2 regions of the Streptomyces sp. SX-6 genome follow, and region 1 is predicted to be linked to the other one. Evidence: riboswitches for the same ligand, from Rfam matches in the RefSeq annotation. Region 1 holds a riboswitch; the other holds the start of a gene.

What was found. A riboswitch is a leader RNA that binds a small molecule or an ion and turns the genes downstream of it on or off. The one in region 1 is predicted to bind S-adenosylmethionine.
Region 2: linked by a shared signal. The riboswitch ahead of thrC (threonine synthase) and the one ahead of ACV530_RS34280 (aminotransferase class V-fold PLP-dependent enzyme) in region 1 are both predicted to bind S-adenosylmethionine.

Annotation. Positions count from the first base shown of each region.
Region 1 is NZ_JBTHHU010000048.1:33,866-43,575, reverse strand. It holds gene qcrC (cytochrome bc1 complex diheme cytochrome c subunit) at 1-807, shown strand, start outside; gene qcrA (cytochrome bc1 complex Rieske iron-sulfur subunit) at 804-1,859, shown strand; gene qcrB (cytochrome bc1 complex cytochrome b subunit) at 1,856-3,481, shown strand; gene trpD (anthranilate phosphoribosyltransferase) at 3,638-4,702, shown strand; SAM riboswitch class IV at 4,777-4,893, shown strand; gene ACV530_RS34280 (aminotransferase class V-fold PLP-dependent enzyme) at 5,020-6,363, shown strand; gene ACV530_RS34275 (Lrp/AsnC family transcriptional regulator) at 6,367-6,648, opposite strand; gene ACV530_RS34270 (rhomboid family intramembrane serine protease) at 6,645-7,364, opposite strand; gene ACV530_RS34265 (NYN domain-containing protein) at 7,628-8,989, shown strand; gene ACV530_RS34260 (C40 family peptidase) at 9,178-9,710, shown strand, end outside.
Region 2 is NZ_JBTHHU010000011.1:50,615-60,324, forward strand. It holds gene ACV530_RS15830 (MoaD/ThiS family protein) at 175-450, opposite strand; gene thrC (threonine synthase) at 669-1,934, opposite strand; SAM riboswitch class I at 1,952-2,093, opposite strand; gene ACV530_RS15840 (glucosyl-3-phosphoglycerate synthase) at 2,244-3,191, shown strand; gene ACV530_RS15845 (alpha,alpha-trehalose-phosphate synthase (UDP-forming)) at 3,233-4,696, shown strand; gene ACV530_RS15850 (hypothetical protein) at 4,823-5,578, shown strand; gene otsB (trehalose-phosphatase) at 5,612-6,451, opposite strand; gene ACV530_RS15860 (DUF3263 domain-containing protein) at 6,496-6,729, opposite strand; gene ACV530_RS15865 (extracellular solute-binding protein) at 6,740-8,017, opposite strand; gene ACV530_RS15870 (SIS domain-containing protein) at 8,164-9,051, shown strand; gene ACV530_RS15875 (ROK family protein) at 9,338-9,710, shown strand, end outside.

The sequences.
Region 1 (9,710 bases):
AAAAAGCTCTCCGCACGACGACGCCATCCGCTGGCGGCGGTCGTCGTCCTACTCTTCGCGCTGGCGGTCACCGGGGGGCTGTACGCCGCTTTCGCGCCCGCGGATTCGGCCAAGGCCGATGACACCGCCCAGTCCCTCGCCATCGAAGAGGGCAAGAAGCTCTACCAGGTGGGCTGCGCAACCTGCCACGGCACCGGCGCTCAGGGCACCTCCGACGGCCCGAGCCTGATCGGCGTCGGCGCCGCGGCGGTCGACTTCCAGGTCGCCACCGGCCGTATGCCGCTCCAGCAGCAGGGTGCCCAGGCGCCCCGCAAGAAGGCGATCTACTCGCAGGCCGAGATCGACCAGCTCTCCGCCTACATCGCCTCGCTGGGTGCAGGTCCGGCGGTTCCCACCAAGAACCAGTACAGCCCGGACGGCGCGGACATCGCCAAGGGCGGGGAGCTCTTCCGTACGAACTGCTCCCAGTGCCACAACTTCACCGGCAAGGGAGGCGCCCTCTCGAACGGCAAGTACGCCCCGAGCCTTGAGGACGTCAACCCGAAGCACATCTACGAGGCCATGCAGACCGGCCCGCAGAACATGCCGTCCTTCCCCGACACCACGATGTCGCAGCAGAACAAGAAGGACATCATCGCGTACCTCGACACGGTCAACTCCAGCAAGTCGGAGAGCCCGGGCGGCCTCGGTCTGGGCGGGTTCGGCCCGGTCAGCGAGGGCCTGTTCGCGTGGGTCTTCGGCCTGGGCGCAATGATCGTCGTCGCCATCTGGGTCGCCGCCCGGACCGCAAAGGCCAAGAAGTCATGAGTAGCCAAGACATTCCAGAAGAGAACCTGCCGAGCAAGCAGGGCGACGCGCACGAAGGTGCCGTGGCGACCTCCGGCGACCCGTTCGCGGACCCGGGCCTCCCGCCGCACGAGCACCGCATCCAGGACATCGACGAGCAGGCCGCCAAGCGCTCCGAGCGCGCGGTAGCGCTGCTGTTCACGGTGTCCATGCTGGCCACGGTGGGCTTCATCGCCTCCTACCTGGCCATCCCGGTCGACAAGAACATCTACGTGTTCCCGATCGGCCACGTCAGCGCCATGAACTTCGCGCTCGGGATGACCCTGGGCGTGGCGCTGTTCTGCATCGGCGCGGGCGCGGTCCACTGGGGCCGCACCCTGATGTCGGACGTGGAGGTCGCCGACGAGCGGCACCCGATCGCGGCGTCCCCCGAGGTCAAGGCCAAGGTTCTGGCCGACTTCAAGCAGGGCGCCGAGGAGTCGGCGTTCGGCCGCCGCAAGCTGATCCGCAACACCATGTTCGGCGCGCTGGCCATGTTCCCGCTCTCGGGCGTGTTCCTGCTGGGCGGTCTCGGTCCGGCTCCGGGCACCAAGCTCCGGAAGACCAAGTGGTCCGCCGGCAAGATGCTGATCAACCAGAACACGCTGCAGCCGCTGCGTCCCGAGGACGTCCAGGTCGGTTCGCTGACCTTCGCCATGCCCGAGGGCATGAAGGAGGACGACGAGGACTTCCAGAACGAGATCGCCAAGGCCGCCCTGATGATCGTCCGGCTCCGCCCGGACAACATCAAGGACAAGCGCGAGCTCGACTGGTCGGTCGACGGCATCGTCGCCTTCTCCAAGATCTGCACGCACGTCGGCTGCCCGATCAGCCTCTACGAGCAGCAGACCCACCATGTGCTGTGCCCGTGCCACCAGTCCACGTTCGACCTCTCCGACGGCGGTCGTGTGGTCTTCGGCCCGGCCGGCCACGCCCTTCCGCAGCTGCGGATCAAGGTCAATGACAAGGGCTACCTCGAGGCGATGGGCGACTTCCCCGAGCCCGTCGGTCCTGCCTTCTGGGAGCGCGGATGAGCACTGCACAAGACACACGGCGCAAGGCGCCCGCGGGTGAGCGGGTGGCCGACTGGGCCGACGGCCGGCTGGGCATCTACAGCCTGGCCAAGGCCAACATGCGGAAGATCTTCCCGGACCACTGGTCCTTCATGCTGGGCGAGGTCTGCCTCTACAGCTTCGTGATCATCATCCTCACGGGTGTGTATCTGACGCTGTTCTTCCACCCGAGCATGAACGAGGTCGTCTACCACGGCTCGTACGTCCCCATGCAGGGCATGCGGATGTCCGAGGCGTTCAAGTCGACGCTGGACATCAGCTTCGACGTGCGTGGCGGTCTGCTCATCCGGCAGATCCACCACTGGGCGGCGCTCGTCTTCCTCGCGGGCATGATGGTCCACATGATGCGCGTCTTCTTCACGGGCGCGTTCCGCAAGCCGCGCGAGGTCAACTGGCTGTTCGGCTTCCTGCTGCTGGTGCTCGGCACCTTCACGGGCTTCACCGGCTACTCGCTGCCGGACGACCTGCTCTCGGGCACCGGTGTCCGTATCGCGCAGGGCCTGATCATGTCGATCCCGCTGGTCGGCACGTACATCTCGATGTTCCTGTTCGGCGGCGAGTTCCCCGGCACGGACTTCGTGGCGCGGTTCTACTCGATCCACATCCTGCTGCTGCCGGGCCTGATGCTCGGTCTGGTGGTCGGCCACCTGATCCTGGTCGTCTACCACAAGCACACGCAGTTCGCGGGTCCGGGCAAGACCAACAAGAACGTCGTCGGCATGCCGCTGATGCCGGTCTACATGGCCAAGGCCGGAGGCTTCTTCTTCCTGGTCTTCGGTGTCATCGCGGCGATCTCCGCGATCGCCTCGATCAACCCCGTCTGGGAGCTCGGCCCCTACCGGCCGGACCAGGTCTCCACCAACGCCCAGCCCGACTGGTACCTGGGCATGTCCGAGGGCATCTTCCGGGCCATGCCCGGCTGGGAGATCAACATCGCGGGCCACACGCTGGTCCTGGGTGTGTTCATCCCGCTGCTGATCTTCGGCCTGGTGCTGACGGCCATGGCGGTCTACCCCTTCATCGAGTCGTGGGTGACCGGCGACAAGCGCGAGCACCACATCCTCGACCGGCCGCGGAACGCCCCGACGCGCACCGCCTTCGGTGTGGCCTGGCTGACCATGTACGGCGTCGGTCTGATGAACGGTGGCAACGACCTCTGGGCGACGCACTTCCACCTCTCGGTGAACAGCGTCACCTGGTTCGTGCGGATCTCGTTCTTCGTGGCCCCGGTCCTCGCCTTCATCGCCACGCGCCGGATCTGCCTGGGTCTGCAGCGCCGCGACAAGGACAAGGTGCTGCACGGACGTGAGTCCGGCATCATCAAGCGCCTGCCGCACGGTGAGTTCGTCGAGGTCCACGAGCCGCTGTCGCAGGAGCAGCTGCACACGCTCACCGCGCACGACCAGCCCAAGCCGCTCGAGCTCGAGCCCGCGGTGGACGAGAACGGTGTCGCCCGCAAGGTCGGCGCCACCCAGAAGCTCCGGGTGAAGCTCTCCAAGGGCTACTACGGCGACGGGACGTTCATCCCCAAGCCCACCACGGAGGAGTACCAGGAGATCACGAGCGGCCACGGCCACCACTGATCCCTGCTGATCACCGACAACTGATCGCCACAGCCTGGAGCCCCGTCCGCCTAGCGGACGGGGCTCTTCGCCGTCCCCGGGCCGTCCCCGGGCCATCTCCGGGCTGGATAGGCTGGACGGCATCAGCGGGATGCCCGAATCACAGGAGCGTGGACCATGAACGTTGCGACCCCGGCAGGCGGCGAGCGCGCGGTGGCCCTTTCCTGGCCGGGCGTTCTCGAGGCCCTGCTCGGCCGGGTGGACCTGAGTGCGGACGTCACCGCCTGGGCCATGGACCGGATCATGCGCGGCGAGGCGACCGACGCGCAGATCGCCGCCTTCGCCGTCGCGCTGCGGGCCAAGGGCGAGACGGTCGCCGAGATCACCGGGCTCGTCCGGGCGATGTACCAGCACGCCCAGCTCATCGAGGTGCCCGGCCCGAGTGTGGACATCGTGGGCACGGGCGGCGACGGCGCCAAGACCGTCAACATCTCGACCATGTCCTCGATCGTCGTGGCCGGCACCGGGGCGAAGGTCGTCAAGCACGGCAACCGGGCGGCGTCCTCCGCCAGCGGGGCCTCGGACGTGCTGGAGAAGCTGGGCGTCAACCTCGACCTGACCCCGCGGCGGGTCGCCGAGGTGGCGCGCGAGGCCGGCATCACCTTCTGCTTCGCCGTGAAGTTCCACCCCGCGCTGCGCCATGTGGCGCCCGCGCGGCGCGAGTTGGGCGTGCGCACCACCTTCAACGTGCTCGGCCCGCTCACCAACCCCGCCCGGGTGCGGGCCCAGGCCACGGGCGTCGCCGACGCCCGCATGGCCCCGATCCTGGCCGGCGTGCTGGCCGAACGGGGTTCGTCGGCACTGGTCTTCCGCGGCGACGACGGGCTCGACGAGCTGACCACGACCGCGACCTCGCGGGTGTGGACCGTGCGCGACGGCGCGGTGCGCGAGGAGGCCTTCGACCCGCGGGACGTGGGCATCGAGCTGGTGCCGGTCGAGGCGCTGCGGGGCGCCGACGCCTCGTACAACGCGGACGTCGCACGACGGCTGCTGGGCGGCGAGACCGGGCCCGTACGGGACGCGGTGCTGCTCAACTCCGCCGCCGCGCTGGTGGCGTTGGAGCCGACGGACGCCCCGCTGCCGGAGCAGATCGCCGCCGGGATGGTGAGGGCCGCCGAATCGATCGACTCCGGTGCGGCGCGGCGGGTGCTGGAGCGCTGGGTGGCCGCCAGCAACGCGTAGCCGCACGGCCGGCGGGCGTCCGGTCCCTGAACACCTTGGCGCCCGCCGTCCGGGCTGTGGCATACTCCCGACCAGGTCACGAGTGACAGCGACACGGCCCCGGCCCGCTGTCCGGCAACCCTCCTTCCGTGGCGGGGTGCCCCGGGTGATGACCGGGCCGCAGGCAGTGACGTCTGCGGCAAGCGCGGATCCCTCGCCAGGGATCCCTGGTCGCCGAGGGAGATCTTCCGTGAATCAGCGAATGCGCTAGGGCTCCGAGAGCCCCTCTTCCGCGCACCTTTTTCTTTCAATTCGCTTGCTCCATACGGGAGTTCGTCATGCCCATTTCTACTGTCGTCGCTTCCCCGCTGCCCGTGCTCGGCCGGGACGTCCGGGTGCCGCTCGTGACCGGGGGCGAGGTGACGTACGCGGCGCTCGACTACGCGGCCAGCGCGCCGGCGCTCCAGCGTGTGTGGGACGACGTGGCCGCGTACGCGCCGTACTACGGCAGCGTCCACCGGGGCGCGGGGTACCTCTCGCAGCTGTCCACCGACCTCTTCGAGAACAGCCGCCGGACGGTCGCGGAGTTCCTCGGCTGCCGCGAGGACGACCAGGTCGTCTTCACCCGCTCCACCACCGACTCGCTCAACCTGCTCGCGTCCGTACTCCCCACGGGCACGCGGGTGTTCGTCTTCGAGACCGAGCACCACGCCGCGCTGCTGCCCTGGACGCGCCGTGACGACACCGAGGTCACCTGGCTCCCCGCGCCGCGCTCACCGCGCGAGGCCGTGGACACCCTCGAGCGCGCCCTGGCCGAACGGGAGCCCTACGGCCCGGCCCTGGTCTGTGTGACCGGCGCGTCGAACGTGACGGGCGAGCTGTGGCCCGTACGGGAGCTGGCGGCGGCCGCGCATGCGCACGGTGCGCGGATCGTCCTGGACGCGGCGCAGCTCGTACCGCACCAGCCGGTGGCCGTCGGCGAGTTGGGCGTCGACTGGGTGGCCTTCTCCGGGCACAAGCTGTACGCGCCGTTCGGCGCCGGGGTGCTGGCGGGGCGCGCGGACTGGCTCCGGGACGCCGAGCCCTACCTCGCGGGCGGCGGCGCGAGCCGCCGGGTCGTGCGCGAGGCCGGGGGCGCGGTGCGCGTCGAGTGGCACGAGAGTGCCGCCCGGCACGAGGCGGGCTCGCCCAACGTCATCGGCGCCTATGCGATCGCCGCCGCCTGCAAGGTGCTCACCGAGACCGGCTTCGACACCCTCGTCGCCCGTGAACAGCGGCTCCTGGAGCGGGTGCGCGCGGGCCTGGCCGAGGTGCCGGGGGTCAGGGTGCTCTCGCTGTTCGGGGACGACGCCCCGCGTGTGGGCGTCGTGTCGTTCGTCGTCGACGGCTGGAACAGCTCGCACTTCGCCGCCGCGCTCTCCGCCGAGTACGGCATCGGGGTGCGCGACGGGCTGTTCTGCGCCCATCCGCTCGTCCGTACGCTGCTCGGGGAGCGCCCGGAGGAGCCGGGGGAGTGCGGGGCGCCCGACGAGGGGCAGTCGCTGAACGCGATCCGCGTCAGCTTCGGCGCCGGCACCCCGGACGAGCACGTCGAGCGGTTCGTCCGGGCGGTGGAGGAGCTGGTGCGCAGCGGCGCGCGGTGGAACTACCGCACGGAGGACGGGCGTTGCGTGCCTGCCTAGCTGTCAGCTGTCGAGGCCGATGGCGAAGGCCGCCTCGAGGTCGTGCTGGGAGTAGGTGCGGAAGGCGATGTGCGTCTCCGTGGAGGACACGCCGGGGATCTTGCTGATCCGGCCCGGGATGACGTCCGCGAGGTCGTCGTGCCGGGCCACCCGCACCAGGGCGATCAGGCTGTACGCACCGGTGACGGAGTAGACCTCGCTCACGCCCTCGAGCGCCGCGATCTGTTCGGCGACCTCGGGGATCCGGTCCACGTCGGTCTTGATGAGCACGATCGAGGTGATCACGTCGCTTTGTCTCCTTCGGTGGACCCTGGCGCTCTCCTCACTCTAGCCGCACGTCCACGGCACACCCATGCGAAGCCGAAGCCGAGCGTGAAGCCGATCACGTGGGCCAGGTAGGCGACTCCCGGGCGGTCGGCCGGGTTCCCCGCGCCCGGCCACTGGAGGGCGAACCAGAAGAGCAGCACGGCCCACGCGGGAAACCGCAGCGGCAGGAAGAAGAGGAACGGGAAGAGGCTGGTGACCCTGGCCCGGGGGAAGAGATGGAGGAACGCGCCGAGCACACCGGAGATGGCTCCGGAGGCGCCGACGAGCGACTGCACGGAGTCCGGGTGCACGGCCGCGTAACCGAGCAGGGCCAGATAGCCGGTGACGAGATAGCAGAGCGCGAAGGCGGCATGTCCCATGCGCTCCTCGGTCATCGCGCCGAAGACATGGAGGAAGAGCATGTTGCCCAGCAGATGGAGCCAGTTGCCGTGCACGAAGAGCGCGGTGAGCGGGGTGAGCAGGGCCAGGGCCGAGCCGTGCCACAGTTCGTCGGGCACCACGCCCCAGCGGTCGAAGTAGGCCGTCTCGGCGGCGAGCAGCGCGGCCTTGGTGCCGTAGGCCGGGTTGAGGCCCGAGGCGGGGCCGGTCAGGAAGACCACGCAGCAGGCGCCGAGGACGGCATGGGTGACCCAGGGGGTGGCGGGCCGTCCCGCGCGCGCAGCTTTTACGATCATGGCCAGATCATGGCGTACCGGGACAAGCGGTGCGCAGTGCCTCGCCGGGAGGCCCGTCTCGGGCCGGTGGCACCCCGCCGCCGGCTCCGCAGGCCGTAGGGTTACGGGGAACACCTCGTACCCCGATGTACCCCGATCCCCGTCCGGCGGCCGGGACCCGGTGGCGGTGCATGCGAGAGGTGGTCGGTGAGACGATCGAATCGGAGCGTTGCCATTGGTGCGACGCGGTCGGTCGGAGCGGGCTGAACGGGAGCGATGCAGCGGTGGTGGAGCACACAGACGGCGTGGAGCCGGACGCCGACGCCGACGGCGTCAGCGAGGTGCTCGACCGACCCCTGCCCGAAGGCATCCGGCGCCGGGTCATCGGACTCGTCGCCGAGGCGTTCGGCGGCCTGACCGTCGCCGAACTCCCGCCGCAGCTGCGGCAGTACGCGCGCTTCACGCCGAGCCGCCGGGCCAAGTTCGCGGGCAACGCGATGGCCATGGCCGTCGAGAGCGACGCCGCCTTCCGGCAGCGGATCTCCGCGCGGCTGCGCGAGACGGGCTCCGAGCTCGCCGAGGCGCTGGACGCCGGGGCGCCGCCCGCCGCCGCGGACCCGGAGGACGTGGCGGCCATGGCCTATGTGCTGCGGCCGGCCGGCTGGGTCAAGCTGGTCACCGCCGCCGGCGAGGAGGCCCAGCGGGCGAACGCGGAGCGGGCCGGCGAGGAGGCGCAGCGCGAGCTGCGCCGGCTGCGCGAGGAACTGGCCGAGGTGCGCGCGCAGGCGCGTGCCGAGTCCGAGCGGTACCGCGGTGAGCTGGAGGCGTCGCGCAAGGAGTCGGAGACGGTGCAGCGCAAGCTGCGCAGCGCGCTCAGCGATGTGCGGCGCGGCGAGGCGGCGTTGCGCAAGTCCCAGGAGGAGCTGGACGCCGTGCGCTCGGGTGCCGCGGCGGAGATGGCGGCGGCGCTGGGGGAGACACGGCGCGTCAAGGCGCGGCTGTCGGAGGCCGAGGCGGCGCTGGAGGCGAGCCGCCGGGCGGTGCGCGAGGGGCGCAGCGTGGAGGACATGCGGCTGCGGCTGCTGCTGGACACCGTGCTGGACGCGGCCCAGGGGCTGCGCCGTGAACTGGCCCTGCCGCCGGTGTCGGTGCACCCGGCGGACATGGTGGACGCCGTGGAGCCGGGCCGGATGTCGCCGAAGGACATCGCGGCGCGTGCGCTGTCGGAGACCGATCCGGCGCTGCTGGACCAGCTGTTGGCGCTGCCTCAGGCGCACCTGGTGGTCGACGGCTACAACGTGACGAAGACCGGCTACCCGACGATGCCGCTGGACAAGCAGCGGCTGCGGCTGCTGGGCGGGCTCTCGATGCTGGCGGCGCAGAGCGGCGCCGAGGTCACCTGCGTCTTCGACGGCGCCGAACTGGCCGCGCCTGTACTGCTCGCGCCGCCGCGCGGGGTGCGGGTGCTGTTCAGCAAGCCGGGGGTGACGGCGGACGAGCTCATCCGCCAGCTGGTGCGGGCCGAGCCGCCGGGGCGTCCGGTGGTGGTGGTCTCCACCGACCGTGAGGTGGCCGACGGGGTCGCCAAGGCGGGGGCCCGGCCGGTGGCATCGGTCTTGTTGCTGAAGCGACTTGCGCGTACCTGAGTGTCAACTTCCTGTTACCGAGCGTGTTTCGGTTGGTAAAGGATGTACGTGTGAGCGAGTTTTTTCGCAAGGGGATTTGAACGGATCAGTTCGGGGTCACTAAGGTCGGGCCTCGAACCTCCGCGCGCCGATCATCTGCCCATCCGATGACCGGCGGTGCAGTCCCTGAGAAGAAGGAGCTCGACTCCGTGGCGTCCCACCGTCGTCCCAAGCAGCCGAGCCGTACTCGGGTGACCGTGCTCACCGCGACCGCCGCCGCGGCCGTCGCCATCTCCGCGCAGACCGCGCAGGCCGACCCCAAGCCCTCGAAGAGCGAGGTCAAGGAGAAGGTCGACAAGCTCTACGAGCAGGCGGAGCAGGCGACCGAGAAGTACAACGGCGCCAAGGAGCAGCAGACCAAGCTGGAGAAGCAGGTCGGCGACATCCAGGACAAGGTGGCCCGCGGCCAGGACGAGCTCAACAAGCTCCGCGACAGCCTGGGTTCGGTCGCCACGGCCCAGTACCGCTCCGGCTCCATCGACCCGTCGCTCCAACTGCTGCTCTCCTCCGACCCGCAGAGCTACCTGGACAAGGCCTCCGCGCTCAACCAGGTCACCGCGAAGCAGGCCGAGACCCTCAAGCTGATGGCCGCCAAGCAGCGCGACCTCAAGCAGGAGCGCCAGGAGGCCACGAGCAAGCTCGCCGACCTCGAGTCCACGCGCAAGGCGCTCGAGGACAACAA
Region 2 (9,710 bases), on a different contig from region 1:
AATTAACGCGCATATTTCCTGCGCAACTTGACGGGTTCTCATATGCGTTCGGCACTGACACCGGAGGGGGAACGGCCCAACTGTATCGCGGTTCAACAGACGGAATCGCCCCGTCCGGTTCCGGACGGGGCGATTGCCGTGTCGCACTGGGCAGTTGTGAAGAAGGGGAAAAAGTCAGCCGCCCGCGACGGCCGGGATGATCGAGACGCCTGCGCCGTCCGGCGTCGCCGCTTCGAGGCCGCCCTCGAAGCGGACGTCGTCGTCGTTGACGTAGACATTCACGAACCGGCGCAGCCGGCCGCCCTCATCGAGGACACGGGCGGCGATGCCGGGGTGGTTGTGCTCGAGCGACGCGATCACCTCACCGAGGGTGGCCCCGTCGGCGGAAACCTCCGCCTGGCCGGAGGTGTAAGTGCGGAGGATGGTGGGAATGCGGACTGTCACGCTCATGGGGTTGTTCGCCTTTCGGGTGGTGGGTGGTTGCTGTGGGCAGAGGGTGCCCCGGTCCCGCCCTTTCACCGTTTCCTCCGGGGCTCCGCCCCGGACCCCGAAACCGGGCTGAATTCCAGCCCGGCCGGCGTTTGAGGCCGAGCGGCGAAGCCGCGACAAGCGGGGTCTGGGGCGCAGCCCCAGGAAACGGCGAAAGGGCGGGGCCGGGGCACAAACCCTTAGAGCCCCGCGGAGCGAAACGCGTCCAGCGACGGGCGGATCGTCGCCGTCGGCCCCGCCGCCACCGCGTCAAGCGTCTTGAGACCGTCGCCCGTGTTCAGCACGACCGTGGTCAGCCCCGGATCCAGCGCACCGGAGTCGATCAGCTTGCGGGTGACCCCGACCGTCACCCCGCCCGCGGTCTCCGCGAAGATCCCCTCCGTACGGGCCAACACCCGGATCGCGTCCACCACTTCCGCGTCCGTCACATCCTCGACGGCCCCGCCCGTCCTCCGGGCGATGTCGAGGACGTACGGCCCGTCCGCCGGATTGCCGATCGCGAGCGACTTGGCGATCGTGTCCGGCCGCACCGGCCGCACCACGTCATGGCCGTCCTTGAACGCCCGCGACACCGGCGAGCACCCCTCCGCCTGCGCACCGAAGATCCGGTACGGGCGGTCCTCGACCAGCCCGAGCGCGATCAGCTCCCGCAACCCCTTGTCGACCTTCGTCAGTTGCGACCCGGAGGCGACGGGAACCACGATCTGGTCCGGCAGCCGCCACCCCAGCTGCTCGCAGATCTCGTACGCCAGGGTCTTCGACCCCTCCCCGTAGTACGGGCGGAGGTTGACGTTGACGAACCCCCACCCCTCACCCGCCGGATCCCCGATCAGCTCGGAGCAGAAGCGGTTCACGTCGTCGTACGTGCCCTCGATGCCGACGAGGTCGCCGCCGTAGACCGCGGCCATGACGACCTTGCCCGTCTCGAGGTCGTGCGGGATGAACACGCACGACCGCAGCCCCGCCCGCGCCGCCGCGGCACCCACCGCACCGGCCAGGTTGCCCGTCGACGAGCAGGACAGCGTCGTGAAGCCGAAGGCACGTGCCGCCTCGACGGCGATCGCGACGACACGGTCCTTGAAGGAATGCGTCGGGTTGCCGGAGTCGTCCTTGACGAACAGCTCACCCGTGACGCCCAGTTCGCGGGCGAGGTTGTCGGCCTTGACCAGCTTGGTGAAGCCGGGGTTGAGGTTCGGCCGGTCCGCGACGTCCTCGGGGACGGGCAGCAGCGGGGCATAGCGCCAGATGTTCGGCGGACCGGACTCGATCCGGCGCCGCAGCGCCTCAGGGTCACCGCCCGGCAGTTCGTACGCCACCTCGAGCGGACCGAAGCAGGCGACACAGGCGAAGACCGGCCCGAGAGCGACGCGCTCGCCGCACTCGCGGCAGGAGAGCGCGACGGCGGGACCGAAAGAAGTAACGCGTTCAACGGCTTGCACAGCCATGGAGGCGAGGCCCTTTCTCCTCATCTTCCCCGTGGCGAACCTCGCCACGAGACGGAATTGGCACCTTCCCCGCCGGGAGCCTCGCGTTCGAGAACGAGACCGGCTGGAGGGTTGCCGGGGCTTCAACGGGCCGTGTCCCTCTGCCCCTCTGGATGAGCGGTATGGCCCGGGCATGGCCCGGGCGTTTGTGCGCGCGACGACCCCGACATACGGGAGCCGTCCGCGTTGTTCAAGACTGTAACCGAAGGCCCCGGCCCGAGAGAGGGCCGTCCGTAACGCGAGATGCATCACAAACAAGGAGTCGTGCACGTGCTGGAAGAGGTGGAACGCTGGCTGTCCCGGCGGTCCTGGTCGGCGGCCGACCGCCCGCTCGACCGGCTGCTCGCCGCCAAGCGGGACACCGGGACCACGGTCAGCGTGGTGCTGCCCGCGCTGAACGAGGAGGCGACGGTCGGCGAGATCGCCGCCACGATCCGCCGCGAGCTGATGACCCGGGCCGTGCCGCTGGTGGACGAGCTGGTGGTGCTGGACTCCGGCTCCACGGACCGTACGTCCGAGGTCGCGGCGGCGGCCGGGGCGCGCGTCGTGCACCGGGACAGCGTGCTGCCGCGGCTGCCCGCGATGCCCGGCAAGGGCGAGGTGCTGTGGCGGTCGCTGCTGGTGACGACCGGCGACATCGTGTGCTTCATCGACGCCGACCTGCGCGAATTCTCGGCGTCCTTCGTCTCGGGGATCATCGGCCCGCTGCTGACCGACCCGGACGTCGCCTTCGTCAAGGGCATGTACGACCGTCCGCTCGGCACGACGGCGGGCCAGGGCGGCCGGGTGACCGAGCTGGTGGCCCGCCCGCTGCTGAACCTGCACTGGCCGCAGCTGGCCGGCTTCGTCCAGCCGCTGGGCGGCGAGTACGCGGCGCGACGCGACCTGCTGGAGCGGCTGCCGTTCCCCGTCGGCTACGGCGTCGAGCTCGGGCTGCTGGTGGACGCACTGCACACGGTGGGCCTGGACGCGATGGCCCAGGTGGACGTGGGCGTACGCAAGCACCGCCATCAGGACGGCCTGGCCCTCGGCCGGATGGCCGCCGCGATCTACCGCACCGCACAGCTGCGGCTGGCCCGCGCGCCCCTGGTACGGCCGGTGCTCACGCAATTCGAGCGCACGGCGGAGGGCTTCGTTCCGCGCATCTATGCAGTGGACACCGAGGAACGCCCCCCCATGGCGGACATCCCCGAGTACGCGCGGCACCGCGCGGCGTAAGCGTACGTTTGCGCGGATCGCGCGGCGGCAAGGCTCGCGTCATGGTTGCCGAGCACACGCACTCCGCCCCGATCGTCGTGGCCTCCAATCGGGGCCCCGTCTCGTACCGGCTGGACGAGGACGGCACGCTGACGGCCGGCCGGGGCGGCGGGGGTCTGGTGTCGGGGCTCAGCGCCCTGCCCTCCGGTTCCGGCGCGCTATGGGTGTGCGCCGCGCTCGGCGAGGGGGACCGCCGCGCGGCACGGCGGTCGGGCGGCAGACTCGACGCCGCCGACACCGGCGGCCACCGGGTGCGGATGCTGGACATCGCGCCGGAGACCTTCTCCGCCGCGTACAACGGCATCGCCAACTCCGTGCTGTGGTTCGTCCATCACATGCTCTACCAGACCCCGCTCGAGCCCGTCTTCGACGACCGCTTCCGCGCCCAGTGGGCGGCGTACGAGGCCTACAACGCCGCCTTCGCGGACACGCTCGCCGAGGAGGCGGCCGAGGGCGCGGTCGCCCTGGTGCAGGACTACCATCTCGCGCTGGTTCCCGGCCTGTTGCGCGAGCGGCGGCCCGACCTGCGGATCGGGCACTTCTCCCACACCCCCTGGGCCCCGCCGGACTACTACGCCCTGCTGCCCGACGACGTGGCCGCGCAGGTGCTGCGCGGCATCCTCGGCGGCGACCGCGCGGGATTCCTCACCCGGCGCTGGGCCGAGGCCTTCGCCGCGTGCTGCGCCCGGGTGCTGGGCGCGGAGCCGCTGTACGAGGACGGCACGGCGGTGGCCGTCCGCTTCGAGGGCCGTACGACCCGGCTCGGCGTGCACGGCCTCGGCGCGGACGCGGACTTCCTGCGGGAGCGCGCGCACCGGCCGGACGTCGAGGAGCGCCTGGCCGTGCTGCGCGAGCGGATCGGCCCGGACCGCAAGACGATCGTGCGCGTGGACCGCACCGAGCTGTCCAAGAACATCGTGCGCGGCCTGCACGCCTACCGGCGGCTGCTCGAGGACCACCCGCAGTGGCACGGCCGGGTGGTGCACATCGCCTTCGCCTACCCCTCGCGGCAGGACCTGGCGGTCTACCGCGAGTACACCGCCACCGTCGAACGGGTCGCCGCGGAGATCAACGAAACCTTCGGCACGGACGGTTGGCAGCCGGTCGACCTGCACGTCAAGGACGACTTCGCCCGCTCGCTGGCCGCCTACCGGATGGCCGACGTGGCCCTGGTCAACCCGATCCGCGACGGCATGAACCTGGTCGCCAAGGAGATGCCGGTCGTCTCCGACCACGGCTGTGCGCTGGTGCTCTCCCGGGAGGCCGGCGCCGCGGCCGAACTCGCCGAGGAATCCCTGCTGGTCAACCCCTACGACGTGGAGGCCACGGCCCGGGCCCTGCACGAGGCCCTGCTGATGGAACCCGCCGAACGGGCGGACCGCACCAAGCGGCTGGCCGCCGCGGCGACGGCCCTGCCGCCCGCACGCTGGTTCCTCGACCAACTACGGGCCCTGGAACGCCTGTAAGGGGCAGGGGCATCTGTAAAAGTCTGTAAAGGGTGGGGCGCGAGCGGCGCGGCGCGCCGGAGTGTGCGCCGTCCGCGCTTCGCCGGGGCTGGCTGGACCACCACGACCCGGGGTACACATGTGATCATGTCAATTGCTCCGCGCTGGCTGGCACTTGCGGCGGCCGCTGCCGCCCTCGTCGCCGTCACCACCACCGGCTGTTCCTCCGATTCCGGCAAGAAGTCCGACGCCAAGGACTCCTCCGCGCCGTCCGCGTCCGGCGACCAGGGCAAGGCGTCCGGCGGACCGTCCTCGTCCGAGGGCGTCACCGGGCAGGCCGTGCCGGTCGGGTCCGGTCCGCAGAAGACGTACACCGCGCAGCAGCAGCCCGCCCCGGGCACCTGCGCCTACCACTACACGGCCAACAAGGAGCCGCTCCCGGACCCCAAGTGCACACCGGGCGCGACCAATCCGAAGGTCACCCAGGCCACCATCAAAGAAACGATCTGCCAGAGCGGTTACACCAAGGGCATCCGCCCGCCGGTGAGCGTCACCAACCGCGAGAAGGCCGACAACGCGAAGTCCTACGGCTACAAGGGCACCATGCGGGACGCCGAGTACGACCACCTCATCAGCCTCCAGCTCGGCGGCGACCCCAACGACCCCCGCAATCTCTGGATCGAGCCCCCCTCCCCCGGCCACAAGGAGGGCGCGGGGCCCAACAACCCCAAGGACGTGGTCGAGACCAAGCTGAAGAACGCGATCTGCTCGGGCAAGGCGGACCTGACGAAGGTCCAGCGCGCCATCGCCCATGACTGGACCACGGCCCTGGCCGCGGTCGGTGTCAAGGACGACGGCAAGACGCCGCCGGCGGCCAAGGAGGAGGCCGGGGACGGCGATTGAGCCGGCTCCGCCATGGGGCGGGCCGGCGCACGGTCACCCGAGCCGGCCCGCCAGGGCGTCCAGCAGCGCGACCACTCCGCCCGGGCCGTCCACGACCACATCCGCCCGGGCCGCCAGCTCGGCGACCTCCGTGCTCCCGCTGCACACCAGCAGCCCCGCCGTCCCCTCGGCCCGCAGTCGCTCGACCGCCGCGAACGCGGCCAGGTCGCCGAGGTCGTCGCCCGCGTACAGCACGCACTCGGCACCGGTCTCGCGCACGTACTCCGCGAGGGCGGCACCCTTGTCGACGCCCGGCGGGCGCAACTCCAGCACCAGCCGCCCCGGTTCGACGATCAGCCCGTGCCGCCCGGCGAGTTCGGTGAGCGGGGCGAGCAGGGCCTCGTACGCGGCCTGCGGGTCGTCGGCGCGGCGGGTGTGGACGGCGATGGCGCGCCCCTTGTCCTCGACCCACGTGCCCTGCCAGGCACCGGATTCGTCGAGCACGCCCGGCAGTTCAGCCTCCACGGCCGTAACGCCCGGGTGCGGTGCGGGGGCCCGTACGGTGCCGGTCACCGCGTCCCACCGCTCGGCGCCGTAGTGCCCGAGCACGACCAGGTGTTCCAGGCCCAGGACCCCGGCGAAGCCGCCGTAGCGCACCGCGACGCCGGCCGGACGGCCGGTGATCACGGCGACGGAGGCCAGGCGCGGGGCGATACGGGCGAGCGCGGGCACGGCCCCGGGGTGGGCGCGGGCCTGCTCGGGATCGGGCACGATCTCGGCGAGCGTACCGTCGAAGTCCAGCGCGACGACCGCGCGTTCGGGCCGTTTCACCAGTGCGGCGAGGCCGTCGCGGCCGGCGGCGGTCACGGGTTCCGGGAGAGGGTGGCTGCCCATGCGCCCGACCCTACCGGGCTCCCGAGCGGGGCGTACCGGAACCGTCAGCGGCGCTCGCGGCGGGCGTCGCGCAGCCGACGCAGCCGGTTGACCGTGACGGGGTCGTGCGCGAGGGCGCGCGGGTCGTCCAGCAGGGCGTTGAGCAGCTGGTAGTAGCGGGTCGGCGTGATGCCGAGCCGCTCGCGCACGGCCCGTTCCTTGGCGCCGGGCCCCGGCCACGACTCCCGTTCCAGGGCGAGGACGGCGCGGTCGCGGTCCGAGAGCTCTGCGTCCGCCACCCGGTCCACGCTAGCGGACGCCGTCCATCGCGGAGGCCTCGCGCTTGATCTCGGCGAGGACACCGGCCGGGTCGCCGCCCTTCTGCACGGCGTCGCCGATCTTCTCCTTGATCGTCTTGCTGACCCTGGCCCACGACGTCTTGTTGGCCGGGTAGAACTCGGCGTTCTGCAGCTGCTTCAGGAACGGGATGAGGTCCTTGCGGACGCCTTCCTTCTGCATCTCCTGGGACGCCGACTCGGTCACCGGCAGCAGGTCGTAGCGGCCGGTGAAGTCCAGCACGGTCTGGGTGCCGTAGAGGAAGTCGAGGAACTGGCCGACCTCCTTGCTGTGGCCGCGCTGCTTGAAGGACATCAGCCAGTCGGCGACACCCATCGTCGACTTGGCGAGCCCGGTGATGCCCGGCAGCGGCGCCATCCCGAACTTCACGCCGCCCGCCTCGGCCTGCTGCATCAGGCTGGGGTGGCCGTTGAGCATGCCGACCTGCCCCTTGGAGAACGCGTCGAACACGTCCTGGCGGTTGGTGCGGGCGGGGTTGCCGGGGCCGGTGAGGCCCTTGCCCACGAGCTCGTCACGCAGCCAGGTGAAGGCCTTGATATTCGCGGCCGAGTCGATGACGTAGTCGTCGTTCTTGTCGGTGTAGCCACCACCGGCGCCCAGCATCCACATGAAGGCCTCGGCGGGGGCCTCCTCGGGACCGAGCGGCAGGCCGAAAGGCATCTTCACGCCCGGCACATCCTTGAGCTTGACGGCCGCGGCCTGGAGCTCGTCCCAGCTCTCGGGCGCCTTGAGGATGCCCGCCTTCTCGAAGAGCGTCTTGTTGTAGAAGAGCATGCGCGTCGAGGAGACGAACGGCAGACCGTACTGGATCCGGTGCACCTCGCCCGTCTTGGCGATCGCGTCGATGAAGTCGGACTGGGTGGGTATGGAGAGCAGCTGGTCGGCGCTGTAGAGCTTGCCCGCCGCCGCGAAGTCGGCGTACGCGCCGATCTGCGCGATGTCCGGGGCGTCGCCGGCGGCGACCATGTCGGCGACCTTCTTGTCGACCTCGGTCCAGCTGTAGACCTCGACCTCGACCGTGACGCCCTTGTGGTCGCCCTCGAAGGTACGGGCCGCCGAGTCCCAGTACTTCTTGGAGCTGTTGGCCGGCTTGCCGTCACCGTATTCCGCCGCGACGATCTTGATCGTCTTGCCGCCTCCGGTGCCGCTGCCGCACCCCGCCAGAGTCGGCGCCAACGCCGCCGTCGCGGCACCAGCCGCCGTCAGACCCAAGAACCGCCGCCGCTGCACTTGCTTTCCGCCCTCGTGGTTGGTTGGTGCCGATCCGTCCGCGGCCACTTTAAGCGCTGACGCCACGAGCGCTTCCCTCGCGGGGTGCTTCGCTGCTACCACGGACGCGACCGCTCACCGCCTCCCCCTCCCAAGGAGTCCCGCGCATGAAGCCGTCCCGCACCGCTTGTGAACTCGCGACCCAGCCCGACTGCTGGCGGCGCGCCGCCTCGTTCGTCCCGGACGGGCTGCCACGGTCCGGCGAGCGGGTCGCCGTGACGGGGTGCGGCACGTCGTGGTTCATGGCCCAGGCGTACGCGGCGCTGCGCGAGGCCGCGGGCGAGGGCGAGACGGACGCGTTCGCCTCGTCCGAGTTCCCGGTGGGGCGTCGTCCGTACGACCGCGTGGTGGCGATCACCCGGTCCGGGACGACCACCGAGGTGCTGGAGCTGCTGTCCGCCCTGCGCGGCCGTGTCCCGACGCTGGCGGTCACCGCCGACCCCGCGACTCCGGTCCCGTCGGCCGCGGACGCGGTGGCGGTGCTGGACTGGGCGGACGAGGAGTCGGTCGTCCAGACCCGCTTCGCCACCACGGCCCTGGCCCTGCTGCGGGCCGCCCTGCCGGGTGGGGCGAAGGCGGTCGCCGCTGCCGCCGCGGACGCGGAGCGGGCCGTCGACGGCCCGCTGCCGGAGGCCGCGCTGGCGGCCGGGCAGTGGACGTTCCTGGGCCGGGGGTGGGCGTACGGCCTGGCGCAGGAGGCGGCGCTGAAGATGCGGGAGGCGGCGGGGGCGTGGACGGAGGCGTACCCGGCGATGGAGTACCGCCACGGGCCGGTGGCCATCGCCGGCCCGGGGCGGGTGACGTGGGCCTTCGGCCCGTTGCCGGGCGGCCTGGCGGCCGATGTCGAGCGGGCGGGTGGGGTGGTGATCCTCGGCGCCGCGGATCCCATGGCGGACCTGGTCCGCGCGCAGCGCGTCGCGGTCGCGGTCGCCGAGTCCCGAGGCCTCGACCCCGACGCCCCGCGGGGGCTGACGCGGAGCGTGATCCTGAGCTGACGGCGCGGTGTGCGGGTGCGGCGCCGTTTCCCCGCCTTCGGCGGGTGCTCCCCGCCCGCGCGCCACCCGTGGCTCGGAACCGGGTTGGCTCGCTTTCCTGTGGGGGTTGCCCGCCGCTGGCGGCTGCCGCCGACGGCGGGCAACCCCCACAGGGGGCCTCGACCAATGGGACGCCGAGTCACAGGTGGCGCGCGGGCGGGGAGCACTACGCCCCGAAGGGGCGTGCCCACCCACCACCGGAACAGTGGACTAGACCTTTCCCACCCCCACACGCGACACTGTTCCCGTGAAACACGTCATCGCCCTGGACGTGGGCGGCACCACGATCAAGGCCGCACTGATCGGCCAGGACAACACCCTCCTGCACGAGGCCCGCCGCCCCACCGGCCGCGACCAGGGCCCGGACTCCGTCGTCGACGGCATCCTCGACTTCGCAGCCGAGCTGCAGAAAACAGGCGGCAAGGCGGCAGCCCTCGGCATCGCCGTCCCCGGCATCGTCGACACGACAACCGGCACCGCCGTCTACGCCGCCAACCTCGGCTGGCAGAACGTCCCCCTGCAAAAAAGGCTGCAAAGCCGCCTCCGCATCCCCGTCGCCCTCGGCCACGACGTCCGCACCGGCGGCCTCGCCGAGGGCCGCATCGGCGCGGGCCGAGGCA